3 regions of the Kitasatospora sp. NPDC048715 genome follow, and region 3 is predicted to be linked to each of the others. Evidence: riboswitches for the same ligand, from Rfam matches in the RefSeq annotation. Region 3 holds a riboswitch; each other region holds the start of a gene.
What was found. A riboswitch is a leader RNA that binds a small molecule or an ion and turns the genes downstream of it on or off. The one in region 3 is predicted to bind thiamine pyrophosphate.
Positions count from the first base shown of each region.

Region 1: it holds a riboswitch for thiamine pyrophosphate, as region 3 does, so the genes downstream of both, thiO (glycine oxidase ThiO) here and thiC (phosphomethylpyrimidine synthase ThiC) in region 3, are expected to answer to the same signal.
Region 2: it holds a riboswitch for thiamine pyrophosphate, as region 3 does, so the genes downstream of both, ACGFSC_RS01165 (cytosine permease) here and thiC (phosphomethylpyrimidine synthase ThiC) in region 3, are expected to answer to the same signal.

Region 1 covers NZ_JBICVH010000018.1:31,463-41,316, reverse strand. The annotation lists gene bfr (bacterioferritin) at 1-283, opposite strand, end outside; gene ACGFSC_RS30295 (sulfite oxidase-like oxidoreductase) at 525-1,154, shown strand; gene pknB (Stk1 family PASTA domain-containing Ser/Thr kinase) at 1,189-2,970, opposite strand; gene ACGFSC_RS30285 (thiazole synthase) at 3,057-3,854, opposite strand; gene thiS (sulfur carrier protein ThiS) at 3,858-4,097, opposite strand; gene thiO (glycine oxidase ThiO) at 4,094-5,269, opposite strand; TPP riboswitch at 5,273-5,385, opposite strand; gene ACGFSC_RS30270 (FAD-dependent oxidoreductase) at 5,469-6,677, shown strand; gene ACGFSC_RS30265 (Rv2175c family DNA-binding protein) at 6,720-7,085, shown strand; gene thiE (thiamine phosphate synthase) at 7,085-7,738, shown strand; gene ACGFSC_RS30255 (polyprenyl synthetase family protein) at 7,796-8,926, opposite strand; gene metF (methylenetetrahydrofolate reductase [NAD(P)H]) at 9,124-9,854, shown strand, end outside.
Region 2 covers NZ_JBICVH010000001.1:243,798-253,651, reverse strand. The annotation lists gene ACGFSC_RS01205 (pyridoxal 5'-phosphate synthase) at 1-645, opposite strand, end outside; gene ACGFSC_RS01200 (hypothetical protein) at 1,120-1,449, opposite strand; gene ACGFSC_RS01195 (hypothetical protein) at 1,448-1,603, shown strand; gene ACGFSC_RS01190 (FAD-linked oxidase C-terminal domain-containing protein) at 1,907-3,271, opposite strand; gene ACGFSC_RS01185 (MFS transporter) at 3,398-4,609, opposite strand; gene ACGFSC_RS01180 (MerR family transcriptional regulator) at 4,655-5,482, opposite strand; tRNA gene ACGFSC_RS01175 (tRNA-Ser) at 5,646-5,733, opposite strand; gene ACGFSC_RS01170 (trypsin-like peptidase domain-containing protein) at 5,797-7,653, opposite strand; TPP riboswitch at 7,898-8,042, shown strand; gene ACGFSC_RS01165 (cytosine permease) at 8,035-9,453, shown strand; gene ACGFSC_RS01160 (glycerophosphodiester phosphodiesterase family protein) at 9,595-9,854, shown strand, end outside.
Region 3 covers NZ_JBICVH010000021.1:24,597-34,450, reverse strand. The annotation lists gene ACGFSC_RS33760 (LysR family transcriptional regulator) at 1-239, opposite strand, end outside; gene ACGFSC_RS33755 (VOC family protein) at 369-755, shown strand; gene ACGFSC_RS33750 (SRPBCC domain-containing protein) at 847-1,284, opposite strand; gene ACGFSC_RS33745 (DUF5994 family protein) at 1,450-1,935, opposite strand; gene ACGFSC_RS33740 (CBS domain-containing protein) at 2,216-2,641, shown strand; gene ACGFSC_RS33735 (helix-turn-helix transcriptional regulator) at 2,657-3,457, opposite strand; gene ACGFSC_RS33730 (VOC family protein) at 3,571-3,927, shown strand; gene ACGFSC_RS33725 (SRPBCC family protein) at 3,945-4,391, shown strand; gene ACGFSC_RS33720 (nuclear transport factor 2 family protein) at 4,388-4,807, shown strand; gene thiC (phosphomethylpyrimidine synthase ThiC) at 4,883-6,697, opposite strand; TPP riboswitch at 6,692-6,826, opposite strand; gene ACGFSC_RS33710 (DUF5326 family protein) at 7,048-7,248, opposite strand; gene ACGFSC_RS33705 (hypothetical protein) at 7,527-8,798, shown strand; gene tenA (thiaminase II) at 8,881-9,552, opposite strand; gene ACGFSC_RS33695 (cupin domain-containing protein) at 9,579-9,854, opposite strand, start outside.

The DNA of each region.
Region 1 (9,854 bases), on a different contig from region 3:
CCTCGACCTGGCGGTCCGCCTCGAACATCTCCTTGACCGTCTGGCCGATCCGGACGTGGAACAGCCGCTGGTAGTTGGGCAGCCCGTCCAGGAACAGGATCCGGTCGGTGAGCGTCTCGGCGTGCTTCATCTCGTCGAAGGACTCGTGCCGGGTGTACTTGGCGAGCTTCGTCCAGCCGAAGTTCTCCTGCATCTTGGCATGCAGGAAGTACTGGTTGATCGCGGTCAGCTCGGCGGTGAGCTGCTCGTTGAGGAACTCGATGACCTCGGGATCGCCCTGCATGGTGATGCCTCCTGCGTGAGTCCTGTCCTGCGTCCTGTGCTGGGTCCTGCGCTGCGCATCCTGGCACCGCTTCGGGAGGAAATTCCAGTAAGTTCACACTCACTAGGAGATGTGGCGGAATATCCGATTCATCACGGAACGTGCTGGTGGGGGCTCGACCGTTGCTCCGTACGGGCCGGGGCGCGAATCCGCGCAAAGGGGCGCGCGCCGAGGCTCGTCCGCCGTCTGTCACCATGGATCCATGGGTCAGTCGAAACACGAACCGCTTCCGCCGTCTGACCCGAGGCTCCCCCCGGGCCAGCGCGCGCAGCGCGGCTGGCCCGCCCTGCACTACGGGCCGGTGCCCCGCTTCAAGCCGCTGACCTGGGACCTCCAGGTGTTCGGCGCCACCGCCTCGGCGGAGAAGCACAGCTGGGACTTCGAGGCCTTCTGCGCCCTCCCGCGCACCACCGTCGTCGGGGACATGCACTGCGTGACCAAGTTCTCGGTGCTCGGCAACGAATGGACGGGCGTGTCGGCCGCCGCCGTGCTCGACCTGGTGCCCCCGGCACCGGGCGTCACCCACGTCATGGTCTGGGCCGAGTACGGCTACAGCGCCAACCTGCGGCTGGCCGACTTCGCCGACCCCCGCACCCTGCTCGCCACCCACCGCAACGGCGAGGCGCTCACCGCCGAGCACGGCTTCCCGGTGCGGCTGGTGGTGCCGCGGCTGTACGCCTGGAAGGGCCCCAAGTGGGTGCGCGCGGTGGAGTACATGCGGGCCGACCGGCGCGGCTTCTGGGAGGAGCGCGGCTACCACAACCTCGCCGACCCCTGGCGCGAGCAGCGCTACTCCTACCAGGAGGAGCCCGGCGACGGGCCGCTGCGCTGAACCCCTCGCGGCGGCCGAGCGGGCCGGACGCGGCCTAGAACAGCGAGAACTTGACCGTCACCACGCTGCGCTGCGGGCGCCGCTCGCCCGCCGCCGGGCTCTGGCCGGAGGAGGTGACCGCGCCGAACACGTCCCAGCCGCTGGTCTGCATGGTGAAGCCCGCCGCCTGGAGCGCCTTCTGCGCCTCGTCCTTGCCCATCCCCGTGACGTTCGGGACCGGCACCATGCCCTTGCTGACCACCAGCGAGACCGCGGAGTTCTCCTGCAGCAGCTGCCCGGCCGCCGGCGAGCTGCTGATCACCGAGCCCTCGGGCACGGTGTCGTCGTAGGTCTCGGTCACACCGCCCCTGGTCAGCTGGGCGCCGGCCAGGGCCGAGGCGGCGTCGGCGGAGCTCTTGCCGGCGAGGTCCGGCACCGCGATCCGCTTGGGGCCCCTGGAGACGGTGACGGTGACGCTGTCGCTCTTGCGGGTGCGCGCCCCCACCCCGGGATCCACGGAGATCACCTGCCCGGACGGCACGGACTCGCTGAACACCTCGACGAACCTGCCGTGCAGGCCCTCCTTGTCCAGGACCCGCTGCGCCTCGGCCCGGTCCTTGCCGAGCACGCCCGGCACCGCGCCGTACAGCCCCTCGGAGATCCCGTAGGTGGCGCCGCCGATCGCCAGGACCAGGGCGGCCACCGCGGCCGTCCAGATCAGCGGCCCGCGGGGGAGACGGCGGCGCGGCGTGGCCGGCCGGCGCCGCTGCACCGGGGTCGGCTCGTCGTACGGGCGGGGCTCGGCGAGCAGCTCGTCCATCAGCTCCGGCGGCATGTCCAGCACGCTGGTGCGCTCGGTCGGCGGGGCGTCGGCGGGCCGCGGCAGCGGCTGGACCACCGAGGTCGGCTCGGTGGTCGGGTAGCGCGGGCCGGGCCGGGTGGAGGCCGGCGGCTCGGCGTCCAGCTCGGCCGGGGTGAGGGTGCGGCGCACCCGCTGGAGGGCGGCGAGCAGCTCGACCGCGTCGTACGGGCGGGCGTCGGCGGACCGGGCGCAGGCGCCGGCCACTATCGCGTCCAGTTCGGGGCCGACGGCGGGGGCGACCAGCGAGGGGGCCGGGACGTCCTCGTGCAGGTGCTTGTACATGACCTGGACGGGATTGTCGCCGGTGTGCGGGCGGCGGCCGGTGAGCATCTCGTACAGCAGGATGCCGGCCGCGTAGACGTCCACCCGCTGGTCGGTCGGGGCGTCCGGGAGGATCTGCTCGGGGGCCAGGTAGGAGACGGTGCCCATGACCGTGCCGCCGGTGGCGGTGGTGGTCGAGGTGGGCGCGCCGTCGGCGGTGCCGAGCACCCGGACCAGGCCGAAGTCGGCGACCTTGACCAGGCCGCCGTCGGTGATCAGCACGTTCTCGGGCTTGACGTCGCGGTGGACCAGCCCGGCCCGGTGGGCGGCGCCGAGCGCGGCCAGCACCGGCTCCAGCACGTCCAGAGCGGCCCGGACGGACAGCGCGCCGCGGTCGCGCAGCAGGTCGCGCAGGGTGCGGCCGGGTACGTACTCCATGGCGAGGAAGACGTGACCGCCGTCCGCGCCCTGGTCGAAGACGGTGACCACGTTGGGGTGGGTGAGCTTGGCGACGGCCTTGGCCTCGCGGATGAAGCGGGCGGTGAACCCCTCGTCGCCGGCCAGCGAAGGGTGCATCACCTTGAGTGCGACCACGCGGTCCAGACGGGTGTCGGTGCCCTTGTAGACGGTGGACATCCCGCCGGTCGCGACGCGCTGCTCGACCCGGTACCGGTTGTCGAGCAGGGCGCCGATCAAGGGGTCGTGCAGTGCCATGTCCACTCGGAGAGTCTAGAGCCGCCCGGGACGGCCGGTCCCGGAGGACACCGCCTCCGGGACCGGCTTGTGACATGCGCGACGGTTCAGAACGCGGGGTGCTCGCGGGTGTCCAGGTCGGCCCGGCCGGCCATCGCGGAGGAGGCCTCGGCGTGGAAGCGGCGCGGGATCCGGCCGGCCCGGTGGGCGAGCCGGCCCGCCTCGGCGGCGTGCCGCATCGCCTCGGCCATCAGCACCGGGTCCTGAGCCCTGGTCACCGCGGAGGCGAGCATCACCGCGGCGCAGCCCAGCTCCATCGCCAGCGCCACGTCGGAGGCGGTGCCGGCGCCCGCGTCCAGGATCACCGGGACGCCCGCACCCTCCACGATCAGCTGGAAGTTGTGCGGGTTGCGGATGCCCAGGCCCGAACCGATCGGCGAGCCCAGCGGCATGATGGCCGCGCAGCCGACGTCCTCCAGCTTGCGGGCCAGCACCGGGTCGTCGTTGGTGTACGGCAGGACGGTGAAGCCGTCGTCGACCAGCGTCTCGGCGGCGTCCAGCAGCTCGATCGGGTCGGGCAGCAGGGTGCGCTCGTCGGCGATCACCTCCAGCTTGACCCAGTCGGTGCCGAGCGCCTCGCGGGCCAGTCGGGCGGTCAGCACGGCCTCGCCGGCGGTGAAGCAGCCGGCCGTGTTGGGCAGCACCCGGATGCCGTTGCGGGTCAGTACGTCGAGCACGGAGCCCTGGGTGGTGGCGTCGACCCGGCGCATGGCGACGGTGGTCAGCTCGGTGCCGGAGGCGAGCAGCGCGCGCTCCAGGACCTCCAGGCTGGGGGCGCCCCCGGTGCCCATGATCAGCCGGGAGGAGAAGGCCGTCCCGGCGATGGTCAGAAGGTCGTCGGCCATGGTTCAGCCTCCCTGCACGGCGGTGAGGATCTCGATCCGGTCGCCGCCGGCCAGCGCCGTCCCGGGCCACGAACCGCGTGGCACCACGGCCTCGTTGAGCGCGGCGGCGACACCGGTGTTGGCGGCGCTGACGGCGGCCACCACCTCGGCGAGGGTGGTCGTGGCGGACACCCGGCGGGGCTCGCCGTTGACGGTCAGGGCGATCTCGTTCGGGGTGATCTCGTTCGGGGCGATGTCGGTCATGCGGAGGCCTTCGCAGCGGGGGGTTCGGGGGAGAAGCGCAGGGGCGTGAACGGCCTTGCCGTTTCGGGGACTTCACCGGTGGCCAGGTACTCGGAGAGCAGGTCGGCGGTCACCGGGGTGAGCAGCACGCCGTTGCGGTAGTGGCCGGTGGCGGCGACCAGCCCGGGCAGTGACGTCGGGCCGAGCAGCGGGGCGTTGTCCGGCGAGCCGGGGCGCAGCCCGGCGGAGGTCTCCAGCAGCGGGAGTTCGGTGATTCCCGGGACCAACTCGTGCGCGTCGCGCAGGAGTTCGTACACCCCGCCGGCGGTGACGGTGGTGTCGTAGCCCTGCTCCTCGGTGGTCGCGCCGACCACCAGCTCGCCGTTCTCCCGGGGCACCAGGTACAGGTGCCGGCCGCGGACGACGGCGCGGACGTTGCGGGACAGGAACGGGCGGTAGGCGTCCGGGACGTGCAGCCGCAGCACCTGCCCCTTCACCGGGCGGATCGCGGGCAGCACACCGTCGGGCAGGCCGGGCAGCCGGTGGCTGTGCGGGCCGGCGGCGAGGACGACCTGCCCGGCGCCCACCCGTTCCCCGGTCGAGAGCCGGGCGCCGGTCGCGCGGCCGTCCTCGACCAGCAGCTCGACGGCCTCGGCGCGGTGCAGCAGGACGTCCGCGTTCTCGCAGGCGGCGGCCAGGGCGGTGAGCAGGCGCCGGGGGTCCACCTGGTGGTCGTCCGCGACGTGCAGGCCGCCGCGCACGCCGGGGGCGAGCATCGGCTCCAGCCTGCGGGCCTCCCGGCCGGTCAGCCAGGTCGAGTCCAGGCCGAGCCGCTGGTGGAAGGCGTGCAGCTCGCGCAGTTCCTCGCGGTCGTCGGAGTCCAGCGCCACGGCGACGGTGCCGCAGCGGCGGTAGCCGGTGTCCCGGCCGCCGCTCGCCTCGGAGAGCTCGGCGGCGAAGGCCGCGTACCGCTCGTTCGAGGCCATCCCGAGGCGCAGCAGCGGCTCCTCGCCGTACTGCAGCTCGGTGACCGGGGCGAGCATCCCGGCCGCGACCCCGGCGGCCCCGCCGCCGGGGGAGGGGTCGACCACGATCACGTTCCGCAGCCCGCGCTGCGCGGCGCGCCAGGCGACGGCGAGGCCGATGACGCCCCCGCCGATCACCAGCACGTCGGCGTGGGCGCCTGATGGCAAGCGTGACAAAGCTGCTCTTCTCCCTTCGCCGGTATGACCCGGATCAGGTTCGGACGGTCGCAGGCCGTGCCAGCCCGCCTCTCAGCCCGGTGCGCCGGGCTCCCGTGTGGTGCCCCCACCTTAACGCCGGGGGTCGGCCCGGCCGAAGGCCCGTACAGCGGGCGGACGGCCCGCAGGCCGCCGCGTCGCGCTGAGTACAGTGACGGGCGTGGCAGAGCTGAGCGGAACGGATCAGGTGGTCGTCGTCGGAGCCGGGCTGGCCGGGGCGCAGTGCGCCCTCAAGCTGCGGCAGGGCGGCCGGCAGGGGCCGATCGTGCTGGTCGGCGAGGAGCCGCACGCGCCGTACGACCGGCCGCCGCTCTCCAAGGACGTGCTGCTCGGCAAGGCCGACTCCACCGCCCTGGACATCGACTACGGGCAGCTCGGCATCGAGCTGCTCACCGGCCGCCGGGCCACCGGCCTGACCCCCGGCGTGCTGCACACCGACGGCGGCGACCTCCCGTACGGCTCGCTGGTGATCGCCACCGGCGCCGTTCCGCGGGCCCTGCCCGGGGCCGAGCGCGCGCACCTGCTGCACACCCTGGACGACGCCCTGGCGCTGCGCGCGCTGCTGCGCCCCGGGCTGCGGCTGGTGCTGGTCGGCGCGGGCTGGATCGGCGCCGAGGTGTCCACCGCGGCCCGCGCGGCGGGCTGCGAGGTGACCGTGGTCGAGGCCGGCCCGGCGCCGCTGCCCGGCGCGCTGCCGACCGAGGTCGGCTCGGCGATGGCCGCCTGGTACGCCGGGGCCGGGGTCGACCTGCGCTGCGGGGTCGGCGTGGCCGCCGTCGAGCCCGGCGCGGTGCTGCTGGCGGACGGCTCGCACCTGCCCGCCGACGAGGTGGTGGTCGGCATCGGGGCCCGCCCCGCGACCGGCTGGCTGGCCGGAACCGGGGTCGAGCTGGACGCGGCCGGCGCCGTCGTGGTGGACGGGCGGCTGCGCACCTCGGTGCCCGGCGTGTTCGCGGCCGGCGACTGCGTCAGCTACCCCTCGGCCCGGGCCGGGGCCCGGCTGGCCGTCCAGCACTGGGACCACGCCCTGCAGTCCGGCGAGGCGGTGGCCGCAGCCGTCCTGGGCGCGGACGCGCCGGCCTACGACCCGGTGCCGTACTTCTGGTCCGAGCAGTTCGGCCGGATGGTCCAGTACGCCGGCCGGCACGCCGAGGGCGACGAGCTGCTGTGGCGCGGCTCCCCGCGGGACGGCGACTGGTCGGTGCTCTGGCTGCGCGACGGCGTGCCGAGCGCGCTGCTGGCCGTGGACCGGCCGCGCGACCTCACCCAGGGGCGGAGGCTGATCGAGCGCGGTACGGCCCTGGATCCGGCCCGGGCGGGCGACCCGGCGGTGCCGCTGAAGTCGGCCGTCGCGGGGTAGTGCCTGGTGCGCGGTGGGCCGCGGAGGTGGCAGTCTGGTGGCGTGAGTGAGATCGAAAGCAAGATTGAAGCCCTGGTCACCGACTGGATGTACCTGCCCGACATCTCGGAGCAGTGGGGGGTCCGGGTCACCGAGGTGCGTGACCTGGTCAAGAACGGCGGCCTGATCGCCGTCCGGCGCGGGCCGAACAAGTCGCTGCAGGTCCCGGCGGCGTTCATCGACGGCCCGGGCCTGGTCAAGCACCTGTCCGGCACCCTGACCGTCCTGCGGGACTGCGGGTACAACGACGTGGAGATCCTGGAGTGGCTCTTCACCGAGGACCCGTCGCTGCCCGGCAGCCCGATCCAGGCGCTCCGGGAGAACCGCGGCACCGAGGTGAAGCGCCGCGCCCAGGCGATGCTGATCTGATGGCGGCGGACACGCTGCGTACCCGGCTGGCCGACGCCCGGCTCTACCTGTGCACCGACGCCCGCCGGGAGCAGGGCGACCTCGCCGAGTTCCTGGACGCGGCGCTGGCGGGCGGGGTGGACATCGTCCAGCTGCGGGACAAGGGCCTGGAGGCCAAGCAGGAGCTGGAGGCCCTGGAGGTCTTCGCCGACGCCTGCCGCCGGCACGGCAAGCTGCTGGCCGTCAACGACCGCGCCGACGTCGCCCACGCGGCCCGGCCGGACGTGCTGCACCTCGGCCAGGACGACCTGCCGGTGCAGGCCGCCCGGGCGATCCTCGGCGAGGACGTGCTGATCGGCCGTTCCTGCCACGCCGAGTCCGAGGTGGACGCGGCGATCGCCGAACCCGGTACGGACTACTTCTGCACCGGCCCGGTCTGGCCGACCCCGACCAAGCCGGGCCGCCCGGCCCCGGGCCTCGGCCTGGTCTCGTACGCGGCGAAGCAGGACACCGACCGGCCGTGGTTCGCGATCGGCGGGATCGACCTCGGCAACCTGGACGAGGTGCTGGCCGCCGGTGCCCGCAGGATCGTCGTGGTGCGGGCCGTCACCGCCGCGGCGGATCCGCGGGCGGCCGCCGCCGAGCTGTCCCGCCGGGTGCGCGCCGCGCTCTGACCGGCCCGGATCAGCGGGATCCGGGGGCCCGCAGGCCCCCGGGGCCGTCGCCGTCCGTCAGTACTTGCGGACGGTGGCGGCCTCGGCCAGGGCCAGCAGCACCGTACGGGCCCGGTCGTCGGCGAGCGGAGCGGCCTCCAGCGCGGCCAGCGACTGCCGCATCAGCTCCTCGATCCGGTGCTCCACCAGCTCGGGCGCGCCGCTGCGGGCGACCAGCGCGCGCAGCTCGGCGACCTCCGGGGCCGCCAGGTCCGGCGCGCCGAGCCGCTCGTCCAGGTGCCGGGCGTCGGCGGCCGGCAGGCCCCGCATCGCGTGCGCGACCAGCAGGGTGCGCTTGCCCTCGCGCAGGTCGTCCCCGGCCGGCTTGCCGGTGACGGCCGGGTCCCCGAAGACGCCGAGCAGGTCGTCGCGCAGCTGGAAGGCCTCGCCCAGCGGCAGCCCGAACGCCCCGTAGGCCTCGACCAGTTCCGGCCCGGCGCCGGCCAGCAGCGCACCCACCTGCAGCGGCCGCTCGATGGTGTACTTCGCGGACTTGTAGTGCAGCACCGTCCGCGCCCGGTCCAGCGCGCCCTCGTCGGTCGAGTCGCCGGCCACCGGCTCCAGGACGTCCAGGTACTGGCCGAGCATGACCTCGGTGCGCATCAGGTCGAACACCGGCTTGGCGGCGAGGACGGCGGCCGGCTCCAGGCCGGAGCGCAGGAACAGCTCGTCGCACCAGATCAGCAGCAGGTCGCCGAGCAGAACCGCGGCCGAGGTGCCGTACTGCTCGCGGTCGCCGCGCCAGCCGCTGTCCCGGTGCAGCGCCTCGAAGCGGCGGTGGACCGAGGGCAGGCCGCGGCGGGTGTCGCTGCGGTCCATCAGGTCGTCGTGCACCAGGGCGCTCGCCTGGAGCAGCTCCAGGGCGGCGGCCGCGTTGGCGATCGCCTCACCGGTGGCGCCCCCGGCCGGGCCGCCGGCGCCGCGCCAGCCCCAGTAGCAGAAGGCCGGGCGCAGGCGCTTGCCGCCGTCCAGCAGGAAGTCGCGCAGCGCGTCGGCGGCGGGGGCCAGCCGGGGCGAGATCTTGTCGAGCAGCACGGACTGGCCGTCCATGAACGCGGCGAGCGCCGCGTTGACGCGGGTGCGGACGTCCTCCACGTCAATGGGGTTGGCCGCACTGGGGTTGGCCGGCCGGGTGCTGGACGAGGTCACGATGGGGCTCCGCTGGTTCTCTGGGGTGCAGCAAGCGTAACGGTGCGGCTGGGAACGGGTGTGCGAGCGGCCCCGCGGGGGGCCCGGAGGAGGCGCCGCGGGACGGGGCCGGGGTGAACCGGAACCTCTTCCATCTCTTGTCTCAATAGGTGGAATACGGTTGTCCGGCCCCTTCGAACGCCGGATAGCCTGCCAGCATGGCACTCGGTATCGCTTCCACGAGAACGGATCGCGCACTGACGGTGCGCGACCTCCTGGCGGCCGGAAAGCGCTCCTTCTCCTTCGAATTCATGCCGCCGCGCACCGAGGTCGGCGAGCAGAAACTCTGGGACGCCATCCGTCGGCTCGAACCGCTCGACCCGAACTTCGTCTGTATGACCTACGGCGCCGGCGGCTCCTCGCGCGAGCGCACCGTCAACATGGTCGGCCGGATCGCGACCGAGACCACCCTGACCCCGGTCGCCCACCTCACCGCGGTGGACCACTCGATCGCGGAACTGCGCAACATCATCGGCCAGTACGCCGACCAGGGCGTGCGGAACGTCCTGGCGGTCCGGGGCGACCCGCCCGGCGACCCGATGGGCGAGTGGGTCAGCCACCCCGAGGGCGTCACCTACGCGTACGAGCTGGTGGAGCTGATCAAGGGCATCGGCGACTTCTGCGTCGGCGTCGCGGCCTCGCCGAACATGCACCCGCGCTCGACCGACTGGGACGAGGACATCCGGCACTTCGTGGCGAAGATCCGCTCCGGGGCCGACTACGCGATCACCCAGATGTTCTTCGAGGTGGACGACTACCTGCGGCTGCGCGACCGGGTCACGGCCGCCGGCTGCGAGACGCCGATCATCCCGGAGATCATGCCGGTCACCAACGCCAAGCAGCTGGAGCGCTTCCCCCAGCTCAGCGGCTCGGCCTTCCCCGCCGACCT
Region 2 (9,854 bases), on a different contig from region 3:
CGCGACCGCGTCCGGGTACGTCTCCAGCCGGCGACGGGCGACCGCCTCCGCCTCGTCGTACTCGTCGACCGAGCCCAGCGGCTCGCTCTGCCGCCCGACCAGCGCGCCGACCCGGGCGGCGGGCGAGCGGGTGGCGAACTCGGCGGCGGCGACCAGGTCGGCGGCCCGCTCGACGGTGCCGCGCACCCGGACCTGGCGGCCCAGCTGCGGCCAGTAGACGGTCAGCGCGGCGGCCGGGTGACCGGCGAGCTGACGGCCCTTGGGGCTGTCGGCGGCCGCGGAGAAGTTCCAGCCGGTGCCGGCCGCGTCGACGTCGCGCAGCACCAGCACCCGGGCGTCCGGCATGCCGTCGGCGTCGACGGTCGAGAGGGTGAAGGCCTGCGGGTCCAGCACCCCGGCGTGCAGCGCGGTGGCGAGCCAGTCCACGAACAGCGGGCCGGGCTCGGTGGGGGCGGCCGCATGGTCGAAGGAGGGCAGCGGGCGGGCCATCGGCGGACGGCCGAGCAGCAGCTCGGGGACGGACCTGGGCCCGGGCCGGTGCTCGTGGACCGGCTCGGCAGACGGCTCCGGGCGCGTGTCCGCCGCGGGCTCCGGTGCAGGCCTGGCCTCGCCCGGGCCCGTCAGGCCCTCCTCCTCCGCCGCCATCGCGCGCCCTTCCTTCCGATTGCCGCGGTCGCCGCCCCGGCCGGGCCGGCCCTTCGGGCCCGGGCACGTGGTGCGCTGTCGGAGCGCAACCGTACCGCCGTGCACCCACGGCTCCGGGCGCGGGCCCTCGGTGGACGGATCCGGGCCGGTCGGCGGGCGGTTCCGGGGCGGGCACCGGACGCGCCGGCACTGGCACCGGCACTGGCACCGGCACCGGCACCGGACACACTCGTGGGCGGTGCCGCCATCGGCACCGCCCACGAGGCCGGATTCGCGGTGACCCTTTCCGCGGCCGGTCGAATGCGCTGTTCCCTCTGCTGTACTGCGGTGGTACCTCGGTTTCCGTTACGACCGTTCCAACCGATCCGACCGTTCCGACCCGGTCCGGGCCCGTCCGCGGCTGCTCAGCTCAGCCGCGGCCACCCACGTCCGGCGCCCCCGCCTTCCGTGGTGCCCGGTGCCGCATCACGGCGGTCAGTTGAAGGTCGGGGCGACGACGACGTTGACGTCCTTGTTGCCCTGACCGGCCTGGACGTTCCCCGCGTTGTCCTTCACCGCGACGGTGTTGTCCTGGTTCGAGCCGCCGGAACCGGTGGCGGTCTGCTGGGTGGAGACGTAGTTGCCGTCGACCCCGCCGAACACGTTGCCGGTACCGGTGTTGGAGACCGCTCCGGCGTTGGAGCCGCCCTCGGCACCCGCGCCGTCGGCGGCGGCGGCACCACCGGCACCGGCCAGCAGCAGACCGGCCGCGAGCGGGCCGGCGAACAGTAGTCCGGCTGTTCGACGGGTACGGATGCGAGCCATGAATGCCTCCAAGGAGCTGTTCACCGGGCAATGGTCGATCAAGGTGCGCAAGGTTCGTCGACCGGACGAACACCTGCGGGCTGCGACGCCGGAACACAGCCTTCCGCAACAAATCGACAAAGCACTAGCTCCCACAGCGATTTTCCCCCGTTAGCGTGATATCCAGCCGAGCGACGCATGGCGGCCGCGAAACCGGACCCTGCGTCGATGCACCCCGTCCGAGCTGGGAATTCACCCGGACGGCCGAGGATCAGGGCAGCTCGGCGAGCGGCGCAAACGGCGTCACACGGTCCGCCGGTCGCACCACCCCGGCGCATGCGAACCCGTGAACGCGCCCCCGAAAAGTTCGATCACCCTTCCATGTCGACTTTCCGACCATTCACGGACCATCGGAATGTCACACCGGGGCGGCGGGAGTGAAGGCCCCGTCCGATCCGACGAGATGACTCAGTGGAAATCAGATCATCTTGCCGGGATTCAGAATTCCCAGCGGATCGAAGACCGCCTTCAGCTGCCGCTGCAGGTCCAGTGCCACCGGGCCCAGCTCACGGGCCAGCCAGTCCCGTTTCAGCAGCCCCACCCCGTGCTCCCCGGTGATCGTGCCGCCCAGCTCCAGCCCGAGCGCCATGATCTCGTCGAAGGAGCGCTGGGCACGGGCCGTCTGCTCCTCGTCCGAGGCGTCGAAGATGACGATCGGGTGGGTGTTGCCGTCCCCCGCATGACTGACCACCCCGATGGTCAGCCCGTGCCGCTCGGCGATCGCCGCGACACCGTTCAGCATCTCCGCCAGCCGGGAACGCGGCACGGCCACGTCGTCGATCATCGTGGTGCCCAGCCGGTCCAGCGCGGGCAACGCCATCCGCCGGGCGGCCAGCAGCAGATCGGACTCCGCCTGGTCCTCGGCCGGCACCACCTCCGTCGCCCCGGACTCCCGGCACAGCTCCGCGACCCGCGCCAGCTCGGCCACCCGGTCCGGCCCGTCGAACGCCACCAGCAGCAGCGCCCGGGTGGACTCCGGCAGGCCCATTCGACCCAACTCGTTGACGGCCCGCACCGAGACCGCGTCCATCAGCTCCATCAGCGACGGGGTCAGCCCGCGCGCCATCACCTCGCAGACCGCCGCCCCGGCCGCGTCCGCACTCGGGAACTCCGCCGCCAGGGCCAACTGCGGAGCAGGCGCCGGCCGCAGCGACAGAACCGCCCGGACCACCACACCGAGCGTCCCCTCCGAGCCGACGAACAGCCTGGTCAGGTCGTACCCGGCCACGCCCTTCGCCGTCCGGCGCCCGGTGGACAGCAGCCGCCCGTCCGCCAGCACCACGTCCAGCCCGAGCACGTACTCGCTGGTGACGCCGTACTTCACGCAGCAGAGCCCGCCCGCCCCGGTACCGATGTTGCCGCCGATCGTGCAGGACTCCCAGCTGGACGGGTCCGGCGGATACGAGAGCCCCAACTCCTCGACAGCACCGGAGAGTTCGGCGTTCACCACACCGGGCTCGACCACCGCGATCCGGTTCACCGGGTCGATCTCCAGGATCCGGTTCAGCTTCACCAGCGACAGCACGACGCAGCCGTCCACCGCGTTCGCCGCACCCGACAGCCCGGTCCGGGCCCCCTGCGGCACCACCGGCACGCGCAACTCGGTCGCGGTGCGCAGCACGTGCTGCACCTGCTCGACCGTCTCCGGGAACACCACCACCGCGGGCTGCCCGGCCGCGCAGAGGCCCGCCATGTCGTGGCGGTACGCGGCGGTCACGTCCGGGTCCACCACGACGGCCTCCGCCGGGAGGCCCTGCGCCAGTCGGTCCGTCAGATCACTCATCGCCGCCTCCACTCGCCGCCGGCCCGCCTCCACCTCCGCACTCTGCCCGGACGACCGGGGCCGGGCAAGTGGGCCGCGGGGCGGTTGGGGAACAGGAGGCGAACGAACGGGGGGACGCGGAGTGGCTCAGGCCCGGCGGAGGGCCGGGGTGGCCAGGGCGGTGAGCCCGGCGGCGGCGGTGGCCAGGGCGCAGAGCAGGGTGGGCAGGGCCGCGCCCGCCGCGTCCGCGAGCAGGCCCAGCAGGGAGTTCGAGAGCACCAGTGCCAGGCTCTGCACGAGCGTCAGCAGTGCCTGGACCCGGGAGAGATGGGTCGGCGGCGCGCCGGTCAGCACGAGCGGGCCGAGGTGGCAGGCGAACAGCCCCGAGCCGAGGCCCGCCACCGCGCTGCCGGCCACCGCCGCCACCGGCCCCGCGGCCGACGCCAGCAGCGCGATCCCCACCGAGGCCGCGCAGAGCCCGGCCGCCGCCCCCACCCCCGCCCGGGGCAAGGGGCCCCGCCGGGCGATCAGGCCGGCCACCGCCAGCACCCCGGCCGCCTGGCCGCCGCCCACCAGTCCCGCCGTCCCGGCCGCCCAGCCGTGTGTCCGGGCGAGCAGCGGACCGAGCAGTGACACCACCGGCAGCAGCGCCCCGGCCGCCGCGCCGGTGAGCAGCAGGGCGGCCCGCAGCAGTGGGTCGGCCACGGCGAGCCGGACGCCGGACGCCGCCTCGCGGAACAGTCCGGCCCGCGGACCGGACGGCCCGTCCTCCGGGGGCCGCACCCGCAGCAGGACCAGCAGCACGACCCCGAAACTCGCCGCGTCCGCCAGCGCCGCGCCGGACAGCCCGCGGGCCGCGACCAGCAGGCCGCCCAGCGGTGCGCCGAGCAGGACGGCGCTCTGCCCGCCGGCCTGCCGCAGGGCGAGCGCCCGGGGCAGCCGGTCCGCGGGCACCAGCCGGCGGGGCATCGAACCGCCGGCCGGGAGGTAAAAGGCGTCGACCGTCCCGATCACGGCCGCCGCCGCGACCAGCAGCCACAGCGGCGTCCCCCGGGAGGCCGCCACCAGGGCCAGCGCACCGGTCGCGACCAGCATCACCGTGTCCCCGGCGAGCATCACCCGACGGGCGCCGAAGCGGTCCGCGACCGCGCCGCCCAGCAGGACCAGCGCGGTGCGCGGCACCGTGATCGCCGTCAGGACCAGCCCGGCCGCGCCGCCGCCGTGCGCGGAGGCGGCCCAGCCGAGGGCGAAGTACAGCGCGGCGTCACCCAGCAGTCCGGCCTGGACACCGGCCAGCCAGAGCAGGTACCTCCGCGGCAGCGCGGCCCGCGGAGCGACAGTGGCAGTGGCAGTGGTCATGCCGGGCGACGCTAGGGCCCTCGACCCGGTCGAGGGCAAGCGCGGCTACCGCCGGACCACCGGCTCCTGCAGTTCGGTGACCCACCCGGCCCGGTCCTCCGGGCACTCCAGGTACAGCTCCCGGGCGTAGCCGGCCGAGCGGTAGCCGTTCTCCTCGATGAAGCGGGCCAGTTCCTGGCCGGTGCCCAGCACGTCGTCCATCGGGCCGCGGTGCACGATCGTCGCCGCCTCCTCGATCGGCGGCAGGTCGAGCACCTCGAAGTCGTGCTCACCCGGCCGCACCGACGGGCCCACCGGGACGGCCACCAGGACCAGCACCGAGCCGTCGCCCTCCGGCGCGTCCTGGTAGCGGGCGACGGACGGGCCGGCCGCCTCGACCCCGGCCGCGGCCAGCCTCCGGCACAGTTCGGCGAACAGCGGCCCGATCACCGGGCCGATGTCCTCCGGCTCGTAACTCGCGGCCGCACCGGCCAGTTGGGCCACCCGGACGGACGGCACCCGCTTCACCACGACATCGTGTGCGGACATGGTCCCCTCGCTCTCGATCGTCCGGAGCCTCGCCTCCACCCGGGCCAGCCGCAGCTCGTCGGCGGCGATCGCCTCGGCGAGCTGGGCCCGCCGCAGCCGCAGCATGCCGCGCAGTTCGGCCGCGTCCACCTGCTCGTCCAGCACGGCGCGCACCTGCTGCAGGGTGAAGCCGAGCTCCTTGAGCGCGATCACCCGGTTGAGCCGGGCGAGTTGGGACGCCTCGTAGGAGCGGTACCCGCTGACCGGGTCCACCCGGGCGGGCCGCAGCAGCCCGATCGCGTCGTAGTGGCGCAGCATCCGTACCGACACCCGGCCGTGGCTGGCGAAGTCTCCGATGTTCAACATGATGCGCCCACTCCATCCCCTGCCACCGTGTCAGGGTCAACCCGGCCGCCCGCATCCGTTCCACGACGGTTCCGAGGCCGGCGCCCGCGACCGCCCGGGAAACACCGAGGGCGGGTGCCGAGCGAACTCGGCACCCGCCCTGAGCAGGTGGTTCTCCTACCGGCGGAGAGCGTGGGATTCGAACCCACGGTACGGGGTCACCGCACGACAGTTTTCAAGACTGTTCCCTTAGGCCGCTCGGGCAGCTCTCCAGGCGGAGGTCAGCCTAACGGGTCCGGCGGGGTTCGGCGCACACGTTTCGGTGCGGGCGGGGGTCACGACTGGTCGCCCTCGCGCTGACCGAGGGTGACCTTGGTGTTGAAGGTCTGGCCGTTGCGGGTGTACTCGACGTCGACGGTCTCGCCGGGCTTGTGCGTCCAGATCCGGCTGACCAGGGCCGGGCCGTTGTCGATCGGCACGCCGCCGAGCTTGGTGATGACGTCGCCCGGCTTGAGGCCGGCCTTGTCGGCCGCGCCGCCGGGGGTGACGGCCGGCTGGCCCTGGATGTCCTTGGTCTGGATCTGCGCGCCGTCGCCCTTGTAGTCGTCGTTGCGCAGCACGTCGAGCTTGGCGTAGACCGGCTTGCCGGTCTTGATCAGGGTGTCCGCGACCCACTTGGCCTGGTTGATCGGGATGGCGAAGCCCAGGCCGATGCTGCCGGCCCGGCCGTTGGCGGAGGCGTTGGACTGGATCGCCGAGTTGATGCCGATCACCGCGCCGCCGGAATCGAGCAGCGGGCCGCCGGAGTTGCCGGGGTTGATCGAGGCGTCGGTCTGCAGGGCGTTCATGTACGAGGCCTGCGAGCCGGTGTCGTCGCCGGAGGCCACCGGGCGGTCCTTGGCGCTGATGATGCCGCTGGTGACGGTGGACTCCAGGCCGTACGGCGCACCGATCGCGACGGTGGCGTCACCGACGTTGACCTTGTCGGAGTCGGCCAGCGGCAGCGGGGTCAGCTTGCTCTTCGGCGGGTTGTCGATCTTGACCACGGCGACGTCGTAGCCCTCGGCGTGGCCCAGCACCGAGGCGCTGTAGGAGCTGCCGTCGGCGAACTTGACGGTCAGTTTGCCGCCGTTGAGGGTCGGCGCGACCACGTGGTTGTTGGTGAGGATGTGGCCCTCGGTGTCGAAGACGAAGCCGGTGCCGGTGCCCGACTCGCCGTTGCCCTGCGCCTTGATGGTGACGACGCTGGGCAGCGCCTTCTGCGCGATGGCGGCGATCGAGCCGGGGGCGGGCTCGTTCTTCTGGGTGTCGCTGGCCTGCACGGTGGTGCTGCGGTGGTCGTTCGCGGAGCTGCCGCGGTCGGTGTTGTCGGTGACGGTCACGCCGAGCACGCCGCCGGCGACACCGGCGACCAGCGCGACGGCCGCGATCAGGGCGACCAGGCCGCCGCGCTTCTTGCGCGGGCCGCCGGGGCCGACCGGACCGCCGGGGTGGTCCGCCGGGTAGCCGAACGGGCCCGCCGGGCCGCCGGGGTAGCCCGCGCCGCCGGAGGTGGAGTCGTGGGTGGGGCCCCAGCCGCCGAGCGGCTGACCGGCCCCGAAGGGGTGGTGGCCGTGCGCGGCGGGGACGGCGGGCGCGACCGGGGCGGCGCCGTAGCCCTCGTGCGCGACGGGGGCGGCCGCAGCGGCGCCGTAGCCCTCGTGCGTGCCGGCCGCCGGGACGCCGTGGGTCGGGGTGGCGTACGGGTTGTCGGCCGGCGGCAGCGCCGGGGCGGCGGGGGCCGCGGCCTGGGCGGGCGCGGCGGGCGGGGCCGCCGGAGCCTGCGGGGCGGGCGGCAGGACCGGCGGCGGCGCGTCGATGTAGCCGGTGACCGGGTCGACGGCCGGCTGCTCGGCGGCGGGCGCCGCGGGGGCCGCGGGGGCCTCCGGGGCGGGCACCTTGGTGAAGGCGACGGTGGGCTTGTGCCCGCCCTCGGCCGGGACACCCTCGGCCGCGACGGCGTCGACGGGCGGTGCCGCCTCGACGGGGGCGGCCTCGACGGCGCCCGACTCCGGCTCGGGCACCCGCCGGAAGGCCATGGTCGGCTGGTGCCCGCCCTGAGCGGGGCCTTCGGAAGCGGACTCGGCCGCCCCCGGCCCGGCGGGCTGCTCCCCCTGCGGCCCGGTGGGCCCAACCTCGCGCTCGGTGCTCACGGACGACCTCCATAGCTGGCAGAACCAAGGACCATAGTTTTTCGCACTGTCGATTCGATTGCCGTAAGGACCCCTCTGAAGAACTCATAAGAATCCTTAGCCGACGCAGACGCCGACACCCGACACCGGCACCGACGCCGGCACCGACGGCCGAGGCTCCCCTCCCCCGCCGGGCGTCCCGCGATGCGGACCGCGCACCCTCGGCCTTGGGCGTTCGCCCCCGTGCCGGTTAGCCTGTCGCTCCAAACTGACACGCGGGAGCTTGGACCCACCAGGCTGAGAGTGCGCATGTCGACCGTACGCCACACGAGTGACGGACGGTCGAGGGGGCGCTGACCGCCGGAACCTGTCCGGGTAATGCCGGCGTAGGGAGTATCGGCCATGCCGCCTGCTTCGCCATCCTCTTCTTCGGGCGCGAACGTTCCCGCCCCCGGTGCGGACGCCTCCGCCGCGGGCGCGACCGCCGTCCTGGAGCGCCCCGAGCACGTCGAAGCGCCCCTGGTGCTGGACACCGAGCCGCCGCGCACGCTGCGCTTCCGGGACCACTTCGCGCTCTGGATGAACCTGGGCGTCAGCCTGATCGGCTTCTCCACCGCCGCCACCGTGCTCGGCGCCCCCGGCAGCGAGCTGTCGCTGGCCGCCGCGGTGACCGCGATCACGGTCGGTACGGCGGTCGGCACCGCGATGCTCGGCGTGGCCTCGCTGATCGGGGCCCGCACCGGCGCCCCCGCGATGGCGAACCTGCGCGGGCTGTTCGGCACCCGGCTGTCGTACCTGCCGACGGTGCTGAACATCGTGCAGTGCATCGGCTGGGGCGTGTTCGAGCTGCTGACCATCTCGGCGGGCGCGCAGACCGTCGCGCACACCACCGGCTACCGCTGGCTGTTCGTCCTGCTCGCGGGCGCGCTGACCACGGCGCTGACCATCTGGCCGCTGGGCTCGATCGCGGTGCTGCGCCGCTTCGTGGCCGGGGCGGTCGCGGTGGCCATGGTGTACTTCACCGTCCAGCTGGGCCGCCAGGGCGTGCCGGACCCGGGGGCGGGCAACTGGCACGGCTTCCTGGGCGCCACCGACGCGATGATCGCCGTGTCGGTCTCCTTCGTCCCGCTGGCCGCCGACTACACCCGGCACTCGCGCTCCCCGCGCTCGGCGTTCTGGGGCAGCTTCTCCGGCTACACGATCGCCCAGGTCTGGTGCTACGTGCTCGGCCTGATGGCGCTGCTGCAGTCGGACGGCGATCCGAACCGGATCTTCGACTCCTTCCTCGGGGTCTGGGCCGGCTGGCTGTTCCTGCTGGTGCTGGTGCTGCGCGAGACGGACCAGTCCTTCGCCAACGTGTACTCGACGGCGATGTCGGTGCAGAACCTGCTGCCGAAGGTGGACCGCCGGGTGCTCTCCGGCGCGATCGGCGCGCTGACCACCGTGCTGGCGCTGCGGATCGACGAGTTCACCGACACCTACTACGGCTTCCTCGGTCTGATCGGCTCGGTGTTCGTGCCGCTGCTGGCGGTGCTCGTGGTGGACTACTTCCTCGGTGCCGGGCGGCGCGGCTGGAACCTCTCCGCCGACGCGCCGTCCCGCTGGCCGATGCTGCTGCCGTGGGCCCTGGGCTTCGCGGTCTACCAGTTCATCGCGCCGACCAAGGTGGCCGGCTGGTGGACGGACTTCTGGACCTCGGCCCAGGAGTCGCTGCACTTCACCCCGCAGGAGTGGACCTCCGCCTCGCTGTTCGCCTTCCTGGTGCCCGCCCTGGTCACCTGGGCGCTCACCCCGCTCTCCCGCCGCGCCGACCGGCACTGAGCGGGCCGCCCCGCACCGGGCGAAGCGGGGGCGGCCCGGCCCCGCGGGCCCGGCCGGGACGGCCCCGCGGGAAGGAAGACGGCCCCACAGGTTGGGGCCGTCTTTGTCCGCGCTTCACCTGTGCCGCCTATCGTTGGGCCTGTGACCAGCCCAGACCTGTCCTCGCCGGCGGCGCGCACCGTGCCGTCCGTCCAGGTGATCGCCCACCGCGGTTCCTCCCACGCCCTGCCCGAGCACACCCTCGCGGCCTACCGGCGCGCGCTCGACGAGGGCGCCGACGCGCTGGAGTGCGATGTCCGGGTCACCGCCGACGGCGCGCTGGTCTGCGTGCACGACCGCCGGATCGGCCGGGTCTCCAACGGCCGGGGCACCGTCTCGGCGATGACCCTCGCCGAGCTGGA
Region 3 (9,854 bases):
AGCGCCGCCTCCATCGCCGCCACCACCGGGACCAGGTCGTCCGCCAACTGCCGCCCCACCGGGGTGAGTCGGACCGACCGGCTAGTGCGGTCGAACAACTGCCCGCCGATCCGGCGCTCCAGCTTCTTCACCACCTGGCTGACCCGCCCGGTGGTCAGGTGCAGCCGCTCCGCGGTCCGGCCGAAGTGCAGCTCCCCGGCGAGCGCGAGGAAGACCTCGATCTCCAACCGCTCCAGCATCCCGCCCCGCCCCTCGATCGTTGAATCCGGCTCAACGATCCTACGGCGATCGCGCATTGATCACCCGCGCGGCCGAGAGGATCGTTGAACCCGTCCCCGACAGCCCCACCCGAGCGGAGCCGATCACCCATGCGCGTCGTAGCCTTCGACCACCTGGTCCTCAACGTCGCCGACGTCGAGCGTTCGCTGGCCTTCTACGCCGGCCTCCTGGGCCTGGAGCCCGTCCGCGTCGACGAGTGGCGCGCCGGCAAGGTGTCCTTCCCGTCGATCCGGGTCAGCGCCGAAACCATCATCGACCTGGCCCACGGCCCCCGGCACGAGTCCAACGTCGACCACTTCTGCCTCACCGTCGAGCCCCTCGACTGGCAGGAGGTCATCGACGCGGGCACCTTCACCGTCCTGGAGGGCCCCGTCCCCCGCTACGGCGCCCGCGGCACCGCCACCTCCGTCTACGTCCAGGACCCGGACGGCAACACCGTCGAGCTCCGCTGGTACCCCCAGGACGCGGCCAACTGACCGTCCGCCCCCAGCGCGGCCAACGGACCGCGCCCCCGCCCCGGGCCCACGGGGGTGGCCCGGGGCGGGCACGCCGGAAGCGCCGCGCCCGTCAGTTCCGGCCGGCGAGGTGCTCGACCAGCCGGTCGAAACTGGAGTTGAGCCCCGCCTCGGCCTCCGGGCCGCGGAACATCTCCGGCACCCCGGTCTGGTGCAGCACCACCCGGGTGCCGCCCCCGTCGAGCCCGGTGAAGGTGAGGGTGGAGCGCATGCCCGAGCCCTCCTCCACCATCGCGAAGAACTCGCCGACCCGGATCTCGGTGATCTCGGCCTTCAGCGGGTACCGGTCGCCGGTCGCGTCGATCACCATGGTGCTGTCGTAGCGACCGCCCTCCTTCGCCTCGACGGTCACGGTCTCCAGCGGCACGTGGGTGCCGACCGGACCCCAGAAGCGGACGAACTGCTCCGGCTCGAAGTACGCCTCGAACGCGGCGGCCGGGGCGCCCGGCAGCTCGCGGGTGATGGTCAGCTCGCCCAGGTTCTCGGTCATCTCGGGATCTCCTCCGTGGTCACGTCCGTCGCTTGCACAGGGGTAGACCCCGGGCGTCCCGGAAACTCATCGCTCCCCGCGAAGATTCTTCGACGACTTCATCCCACCGGTGTTCTCCATCGACGACTTCATCCCACCGGTGTTCTCCATCGATGGAGAACGGCTTCAGCCGTGAACCCGGCCGGGCGCGACGACGACCACCGGCCGGCCGAGCAGCAGCTCCGCCGCCGGGGTGTGGTTCCCCGTCGCGGAGGCTCCGGCCATCGCCGAGGCGGCCGTCGTCTCGTCGGTGCCGGGCGGCACCACCAGCAGGAGGAAGTGGTCCTGGAGGCCCCGGGTGACGCTGATCGTCCCGTCGCTGCCGGCGAACCAGTTGATCCTGACCATCAGGCCGTTCGCGGCGACGGACCGGGGCACACCGTCCCAGGCCTCGGTGTCGAGGCCGACCCGCAGGATGCGCCCGAAGTGGGCGCCGAGCGCGGTGATCAGGTCCGGCAGTTCGGCGAGGACCTCGTTCGAACGCGGCCACCAGGCCCCGTCGAAGACACCCTCCCGCGACATCGTCGGCTCCAGCTCCAAGCGCGGCAGCAACGGGGCACCGGGCACCGTCCACGGCCCGGGGGAGGAAGGAATGGGAAGGGGGATCGGCATCATCTGAGGCCGCCCGTCCGGTCCACGAGGGACCCGTCATGACCCAGGGCGACGTCGACGCTGATGCCGGTGTCCGAAATGTCCTCGGTTGCTCCCCACGCTACTCCGCCGTAGCCTCCGCCGGGCCGACCACCGCAGGAGTAGCCTCGGAGGCATCCAGGGCATCACGTATCCCGGTCCCCGTTCCGGCTTCGTTCTGGGTGCAGGACAGCCCGGCAGACCCCGCCCCGGCGGGCGGCCGGAGACGGGAACGGTGAACGCCGTGACCACTCACTCGCCCGTGACCACTCACTCGCCCCAGCCCGCCCGGCCCGGCCACGGCCTCACGGTCGCCGACGCCATGGAACCCTGCGACTACCAGATAGCCGACGACAGCACCGTCGACCGGGCCGACGACATCCTCCGCGGCGCCCACCTGGACTACCTCCTCGTGCGCGGCCACGACGGCCGGTGCGAAGGGCTGGTCACCCGCACCGGACTCCACCCGTTCCTCACCCGCTCCTGGTACACCGAGCGGACCGCCATCAGCGCCACCACCCACCAGCGCGGCCCGTTCGCCTGGCCGACCATGGGCCTGACCCTGGCCGCGATCGCCATGCGGATCAAGCACCTGGCGGTCTGGCCCGTCGTCGACGAGGACGGCTACATCCTCGGCGTGCTCACCGCGGACCGCACCACCGACCTGCTCGCCGCCGAGCCCGCGTGACCCACGGCGGCATGTTCATCGGCCCGTCGGCTCATGGCGGGCGCGAACCGGGGCAAGCAGCCGACGCAGCACCGTCGGTGTGTGTCCCACGTGCTCGCGGACGATGCGGGTCAGGTGCGCCTGGTCGGCGAAGCCGAGCTGTGCTGCCAGGGCGGCGAGGCTGGGTTCGCCCTCGGCGATCCGGTCCATGGCCCGGGTGACGCGCACGCGGTTTCGGTAGCGGGTCAGCGAGACGCCCGTCTCCCTGGAGAACACCCGGCTCAGTCGGTAGGGCGACACCTCCAGCAGCGCGGCCAGTGCGCAGAGCCCTCCGGCCTCCGGGGCCTCTTCGATGATCGCCCCGCGCGCCGCGGCGGCCAGCGCCCGGTCGGCCGGCCGGGAGCGGAAGGTCGGCTCACCGGCCGCGGCCGCGACGAGGCGGAGCAGTTCCTCCGCCAGCGCGTAGTCGATGTCGCCGGTGGCCGCGGCGGCCACCAGACGGCGGTGGGCGAGATCGACGCGCGCGTCGACATACACCGTCGTCGCGGCGGGCGGGCGCCCGAGGAGGGAGGGCTCGAAGCTGACCGACGTGCAGACGTCGCCGCCGGCCGGATGGGCGAAGCGCTCCTGTTCGCCGGGCGCGCCCAAGTAGGCCGTGGTCCGGTCCAGATCGATGTCGGCGCCGTCGGCCGACCGTCGGAACCTGCCGCGTCGCACCAGCACCAGGCGGTGGTCGTCGCGGGTCTCCGGCTGCGACCACCGGGCGTGGTCGGAGCGGCACCCCACCACGGCCACGGTGAACTCCGGCCGGGCGGCGAGGGTCGATGCGGACAGCATGCCGCGAACGGTATCCGCCGGGTACGACAGAACGGCCCGCAAGGATCTTCAAGACCTCCGGCGCCATTGCCCCGGATGCTGGGGCTCACGTGATGACACGAAGGGAGCCATCCATGGCCGTTCACGCGGAGCTCACCGCGATCACCATCGACTGCGCCGATCCCCGGGCCCTCGCCGAGTTCTACCGCAAGGTCACCGGCTGGGACCTCGGGCAGGCCGACGACGACTTCGTCCAACTCGGCAGGGGGCCGGTCCGGTTGGCCTTCCAGCGGGTCGCCGGCTACCGGGGGCCCGGCTGGCCCGACGCCGCGAAGCACGCCCATCTCGACTTCACGGTGGCCGATCCCGAGGTCACGGTGAAGGAGCTGCTCTCGGCGGGGGCGACCAAGCCGGAGTTCCAGCCCGGCGAAGGCGAGTGGACCGTTCTCGCCGACCCCGAGGGCCACCCGTTCTGCATCGCTTCGGCCTGACGAGGAGTCGATCACCCATGGCCTCGATCCACAAGGAAATCGTCATCGATGCCCGCCCCGAGGCGGTGTGGTCGGTGCTCAGCGACTACGGCGCGGTGCACGAGCGGCTGGCGCCCGGGTTCGTCACCGACACCCGGCTGAGCTCGGACACGCGCACCGTCACCTTCGCCGACGGCACGATCGTGTTCGAACGGCTCGTCGACCTCGACCACGAGGCGATGCGGGTCGCCTACACGGTCGTCGGCGGCAGCCTCCATCCGTCCCACCACCACGCGTCCATGCAGGCCCTTCCGGAGGCCGGCGGCCGGACGAGATTCGTGTGGCACACCGATGTCCTGCCCGACGCGCTGGCCGCACCGATCGCCGAGTCCGTCGAGCACGGTTCGGCGGTGATCCGCCGCACGCTGGAGGCCGCTTCATCGGCCGCGCCCGGACCGGCACCCGTCCCGACCGAACCCCGATGAGCAGCCACGACATCGTCCGGGCCGCCTGGAAGGCGTTCGCCGGCCACGACGCCGACCAGATCTCCGCGGTCTTCACCGAGGACGCCGAGTGGCTGGCACCTCCGGGAAACGCGACGGCCACCGCGCTGGACCGCCCCAGTCACATGGTCGGCAGGGAAATGATCACGCGTTTCCTCGCCGAGGACTTCTCCCGCCTGTTCGTCAGGGACGTCGACGTCACCTTCCACGGTTTCCACGCCGACGGCGAGCGCGTGATCGTGGAGGAGACCATGACCGCGACGCTCGCCAACGGCAATCACTACGCCAATGACTACTGCCTGGTCTTCGAACTCCGTGACGGGCTGATCCACCGCGTCCGTGAGTACATGGACACCGCGCGCGGACACCGCATGGTCTTCGGCGACGCCGAGAAGTAGCCGAGGACGGCGAGGACGGCGAGGACGGCGAAGCGCCGCCCCGAGGTGATCGGGGCGGCGCCCAGGCGTCCCGGGTCAGTCGACCAGGGGCAGGTAGACCTTGTTGCCCTGGGCCGCGAACTCGGCGGACTTCTCGGCCATGCCCGCCAGGGCCTCGGCGTCGAACTCGGTGTCCACGGCGGTGGAACCGTCGCCGTGCTCGTCGCGGATCTTCTGGGAGATCTTCATCGAGCAGAACTTCGGGCCGCACATCGAGCAGAAGTGCGCGGTCTTGGCGGGCTCGGCGGGGAGGGTCTCGTCGTGGAAGGCGCGGGCGGTCTCCGGGTCGAGGGCCAGGTTGAACTGGTCCTCCCAGCGGAACTCGAAGCGGGCGTCGGAGAGGGCGTCGTCCCAGGCCTGGGCGCCGGGGTGGCCCTTGGCCAGGTCGGCGGCGTGGGCGGCGATCTTGTAGGTGATCACACCGGTCTTGACGTCGTCCCGGTTGGGCAGGCCCAGGTGCTCCTTGGGGGTCACGTAGCAGAGCATCGCGGTGCCCCACCAGGCGATCATCGCGGCGCCGATGCCCGAGGTGATGTGGTCGTAGCCGGGGGCGACGTCCGTGGTCAGCGGGCCGAGGGTGTAGAACGGCGCCTCGTCGCAGATCTCCTTCTGGAGATCCATGTTCTCCTTGATCTTGTTCATCGGGACGTGGCCCGGGCCCTCGATCATCACCTGGACGTCGTGCTCGCGGGCGATCCGGCCGAGCTCGCCGAGGGTCTTCAGCTCGGCGAACTGCGCCTCGTCGTTGGCGTCCGCGATCGAGCCCGGGCGCAGGCCGTCGCCGAGCGAGAAGGTGACGTCGTAGGAGGCCAGGATGGAGCAGAGTTCCTCGAAGTTGGTGTAGAGGAAGTTCTCCTGGTGGTGGGCCAGACACCAGGCCGCCATGATCGAGCCGCCGCGCGAGACGATGCCGGTCTTGCGGCGCGCGGTGAGCGGGACGTAGCGCAGCAGCACGCCGGCGTGGACGGTCATGTAGTCGACGCCCTGCTCGCACTGCTCGACGATCGTGTCCCGGTAGACCTCCCAGCTCAGCTCCTCGGCCCTGCCGTCCACCTTCTCCAGGGCCTGGTAGAGCGGCACGGTGCCGATCGGCACCGGGGAGTTGCGCAGGATCCACTCGCGGGTGGTGTGGATGTTGCGGCCGGTGGAGAGGTCCATGACGGTGTCCGCGCCCCAGCGGGTGGCCCAGGTCATCTTCTCCACCTCCTCCTCGATCGAGGAGGTGACGGCGGAGTTGCCGATGTTGGCGTTGATCTTCACCAGGAAGTTGGTGCCGATGACGGCCGGCTCCACCTCCGGGTGGTTCACGTTGACCGGGATGACGGCCCGGCCGCGGGCCACCTCGGCGCGCACGTACTCCGGCGCCAGGCCCTCGCGCAGCGCCACGAACTCCATCTCCGGCGTCACCAAGCCCCGCTTGGCGTAGGCGAGTTGGGTGACGGCGACGCCACCGCGACCGCGCAGCGGGCGACGCGGCCGGCCGGGGAAGACCGCGTCCAGGTTGCGCAGGTTCCCGCCGCGCGGCGAGGTGTGCTTGATCCCGTCGTCCTCGGGGCGCGGCTCGCGGCCGTCGTACTCCTCGACGTCGCCGCGCTGGCGGATCCAGGCGTCCCGCAGGGCGGGCAGGCCGCGCCGCACGTCGGGCTCGAAGGACGGGTCGGTGTACGGGCCGGAGGTGTCGTACAGCGGGACGGACCCGCCGTTGGAGAGCCGCACCTCGCGGTACGGAACGCGCAGGTCGGGACGCGACCCCTCGCGGTAGGACTTGCGCCAGGCCGGGGTCGGGTAGCCGGTGCGCTCGCTGCTGGGGGCGCCCTGGGCAGACTGCGGCTGTGCTTCGAACGTGGTCATCTGACCTCTACTCCCTACGCCGGCATTACCCGGTCAGGTTCCTGCGGTCGACGCAGCCGTCGGTCCGTCCGTCGACGTCCCGGTCAGCGTCCTCTCAGCCCGGTGCTCCGAGCTCCCGCGTCGCAGGCGGTGTTGCCTGCACACGACGCCCAACACCGTAGCGAGCCGATCGCCGCAGGTCCAGAGCGCCCCACGAGCCGGTCACCCCGCCCCGTCGAGCGACCGGTGTCGTCGTCGACCTCTTCGGCTACTACCGCAACCAGTAGCCGATCGGATACCGGAGAACGGCCGAGGCCCGGTCCCCCTCTCGTGGGGGGCCGGGCCTCAGGGCGGCGTTACGGGGTGGTGGGTCAGCTCTTGGCGGCCTTCTTCACCAGGACCACCACGGCGGCGGCGATGCCGACCACCACCAGCAGCTTGATCACGATCGAGAGCAGGGCGCCGACGACGCCGAACACGAAGGCGACGATGTTCCAGGCCAGCACCAGGACCAGCACCGGGATGACGATGTTGCGCACCCAGGAGGGCAGCGACTTCCAGAGCTCAGCCATGTCGGTTCCTCTTCTCCCCTCGGGTCGGCCGCCGTCCGGTGCCGCATCCCGCTTGCTTTCGGTACTTCGATCGTACGGTGGCGCGAGTGCCGGAACGAGGCCCAACGGCCCGGAGAGAACCCCGAGATCACCCCGAGCCCGACCCCCCGGGTGACCCCCGAGAATTCGTCCGGCGGCGTACAACCCCCGGCGTTCCCAAGCGTCCAACCAGTGCCGGAAGAACGCCCGTCCGGTGCCATCGACCAGGGGGGAACCTGATCATGCGGGCCAGAACAGCCGTGTCCACAGCCGCTCTCGCGGCGCTCAACCTGACCGTGGCGGCGCTCGCCGCGGTCCCGGCGGCCGCGGCACCGGCGGCCGTGACCGCTGCCGCCGACGTGACCGCACCGGCCGGGTTCGTCGGGATGTCCCCGACCCGGATCCTGGACACCCGCTCCTACGACCAGACCCCGTCGCACGACCACTTCGGACCGCTCAAGGAAGGCGAGTACTACAGCACCCCGGTGTCGCAGCGCTGCGGCAGCCACCCGCCGATGTACTGCGGCTCCGCCGTGCCGACCGACGCCACGGCCGTGGTGGTCAACCTCACCGTGACCGACCCGACCGCCGACGGCTTCGTCACGCTCGCCGCCAAGGCCGGCCCGGCCGGCACCAAGCCCGCCACCTCCAGCATCAACTTCAAGGCCGGCCAGACCATCTCCAACCTGGTCACGATCGCGGTCGGTCCGGTCGGCCGGGGCGCCCCGTGGATCAACGTCTACAACAACGCGGGCACCGCCCATGTCGTGCTCGACGTGGTCGGGTACTACCGGACCGCGGCGCCCGACAAGTACGGCCCGCTGACCCCGACCCGGATCGCCGACAGCCGCAGCGACGGCACCGGGCGGCTCGGCGGCGACGCGGTGCGCAGCTACCAGGTCGCCCGCCCCGAGCTGGGGACCGCGGACGCCACCTCGGTGGTCCTCAACGTCACCACCACGGACGGCTCCTGGGACAGCTTCCTGACCGCGTACCCGAGCGGGACGCAGCGGCCCGCCTACGGCTCGAACGTCAACTTCCCGGTGGGATCGACGGTCGCGAACCAGGTCGTGGTGCCGGTCGGCGCGGACGGGCGGATCGACGTCTACAACCGCGCCGGCTGGGTGCACGTGATCGTCGACGTCGTCGGCTACTACGGGCCGTCCGGAAGGGGCCTGTTCAGCGCGCTCACGACGCCGGTCCGCAACCTCGACACCCGGATCACCGGCGGCAAGCTCCAGCAGGGGGCGACCACGGCCGTCCAGGCCGTGCCCGCGGACGGCTCCGTCCCGAACGTGCTGGGTGTCGAGGCCAACGTCACGATCACCGACGTGACCGACTCCGGCCACCTCACGGTGTTCCCGGGCGGGGGCCAGCCGCCGAACACCTCCACCGTGAACGTCGAACCCGGGCAGACCGTCGCCAACTCGGTGACCACCGGGGTCACCGGCGGGGGCACCTACTCGGTCTTCAACCACGGCGGCCCGGTGAACGTCGTCGCCGACCTGACCGGCTACTTCGTCACCGGCTGACCCGGCACCGCCCGCCCGTCGTCCGCCCGTCGTACAGGTGCCGTGCGGACGGCGGACGACCGGCGGACGCACCCGCGCGGCTTCAGACCGGCCAGCGCTCTCCGCGCCAGGCCGCGTCCCAGAACATCCACTCGTAGCGCGAGGTGGTCACGAAGTGCTCGACCACCTTGCGGCGCTCGGCCGCGGACAGCTCCTCACCGAGCCGGTCGGTGAGCGCCAGCACCCGCCGGACCACCGACTGGAAGGCCTCGTCGCCGTAGGTGGCGATCCACTTGCTGTACAGCGGGTCGGGCGAGCCCTGGGCGAGCAGCGCCTCGCCGACCCGGGCGTAGATCCAGTAGCAGGGCAGCACCGCGCCGACCGCCTCGGCGAAGGAGCCGCCGTAGACGGTGGCCAGCAGGTAGCTGGTGTAGGCCCGGGTGGTGGGCAGCACGGGCTCGGCGGCGGCCTCCTCGGCGCTGCCGCCGAAGGCGGTCAGGAACTCGGCGTGCATGCCCTGCTCGGCGGCGAGCGCGCCGACCGCGTCGTCGGCGAAGGCCCGAACGTCCTGCTCGCCGGGCGCCTTGGCGGCGCAGACGGCGAGCGCGCGGGCGTAGTCGCGCAGGTAGTGCGAGTCCTGGACGACGAAGTGGCGGAAGGCCGCGCGCGGCAGGGTGCCGTCGGTGAGCCCGGCCAGGAAGGGGTGGGCGAGGATCTCGGCGTACACCGGCTCGATGGCCGCCCAGAGTTCTTCGGTCAGCGTCTTGGTGCTCATGACGCCGACCCTAACCGGCGGGGCGCTCAGTCCTCCGGCGGGGAGAACACCACCAGGACGCGCAGCTCCTCGGTGATGTGGTGGAACCGGTGCGGGGTGCCGGCCGGCACGTACACCACGGTGCCGCGGCCGACCGTGGCGGTCTCGGCGCCGACGGTCAGCTCGGCCCGGCCGCTGATCACCTGGTAGATCTCGTCCTGGTCGTGCGCGGTCTGGGTGTCGGTGTCGCCGGGGGCGAGCGCGTACAGCCCGGCGGACATCCGCGGTTCGCGCAGGAACCGCAGGTACGCACCGTCGTTGGC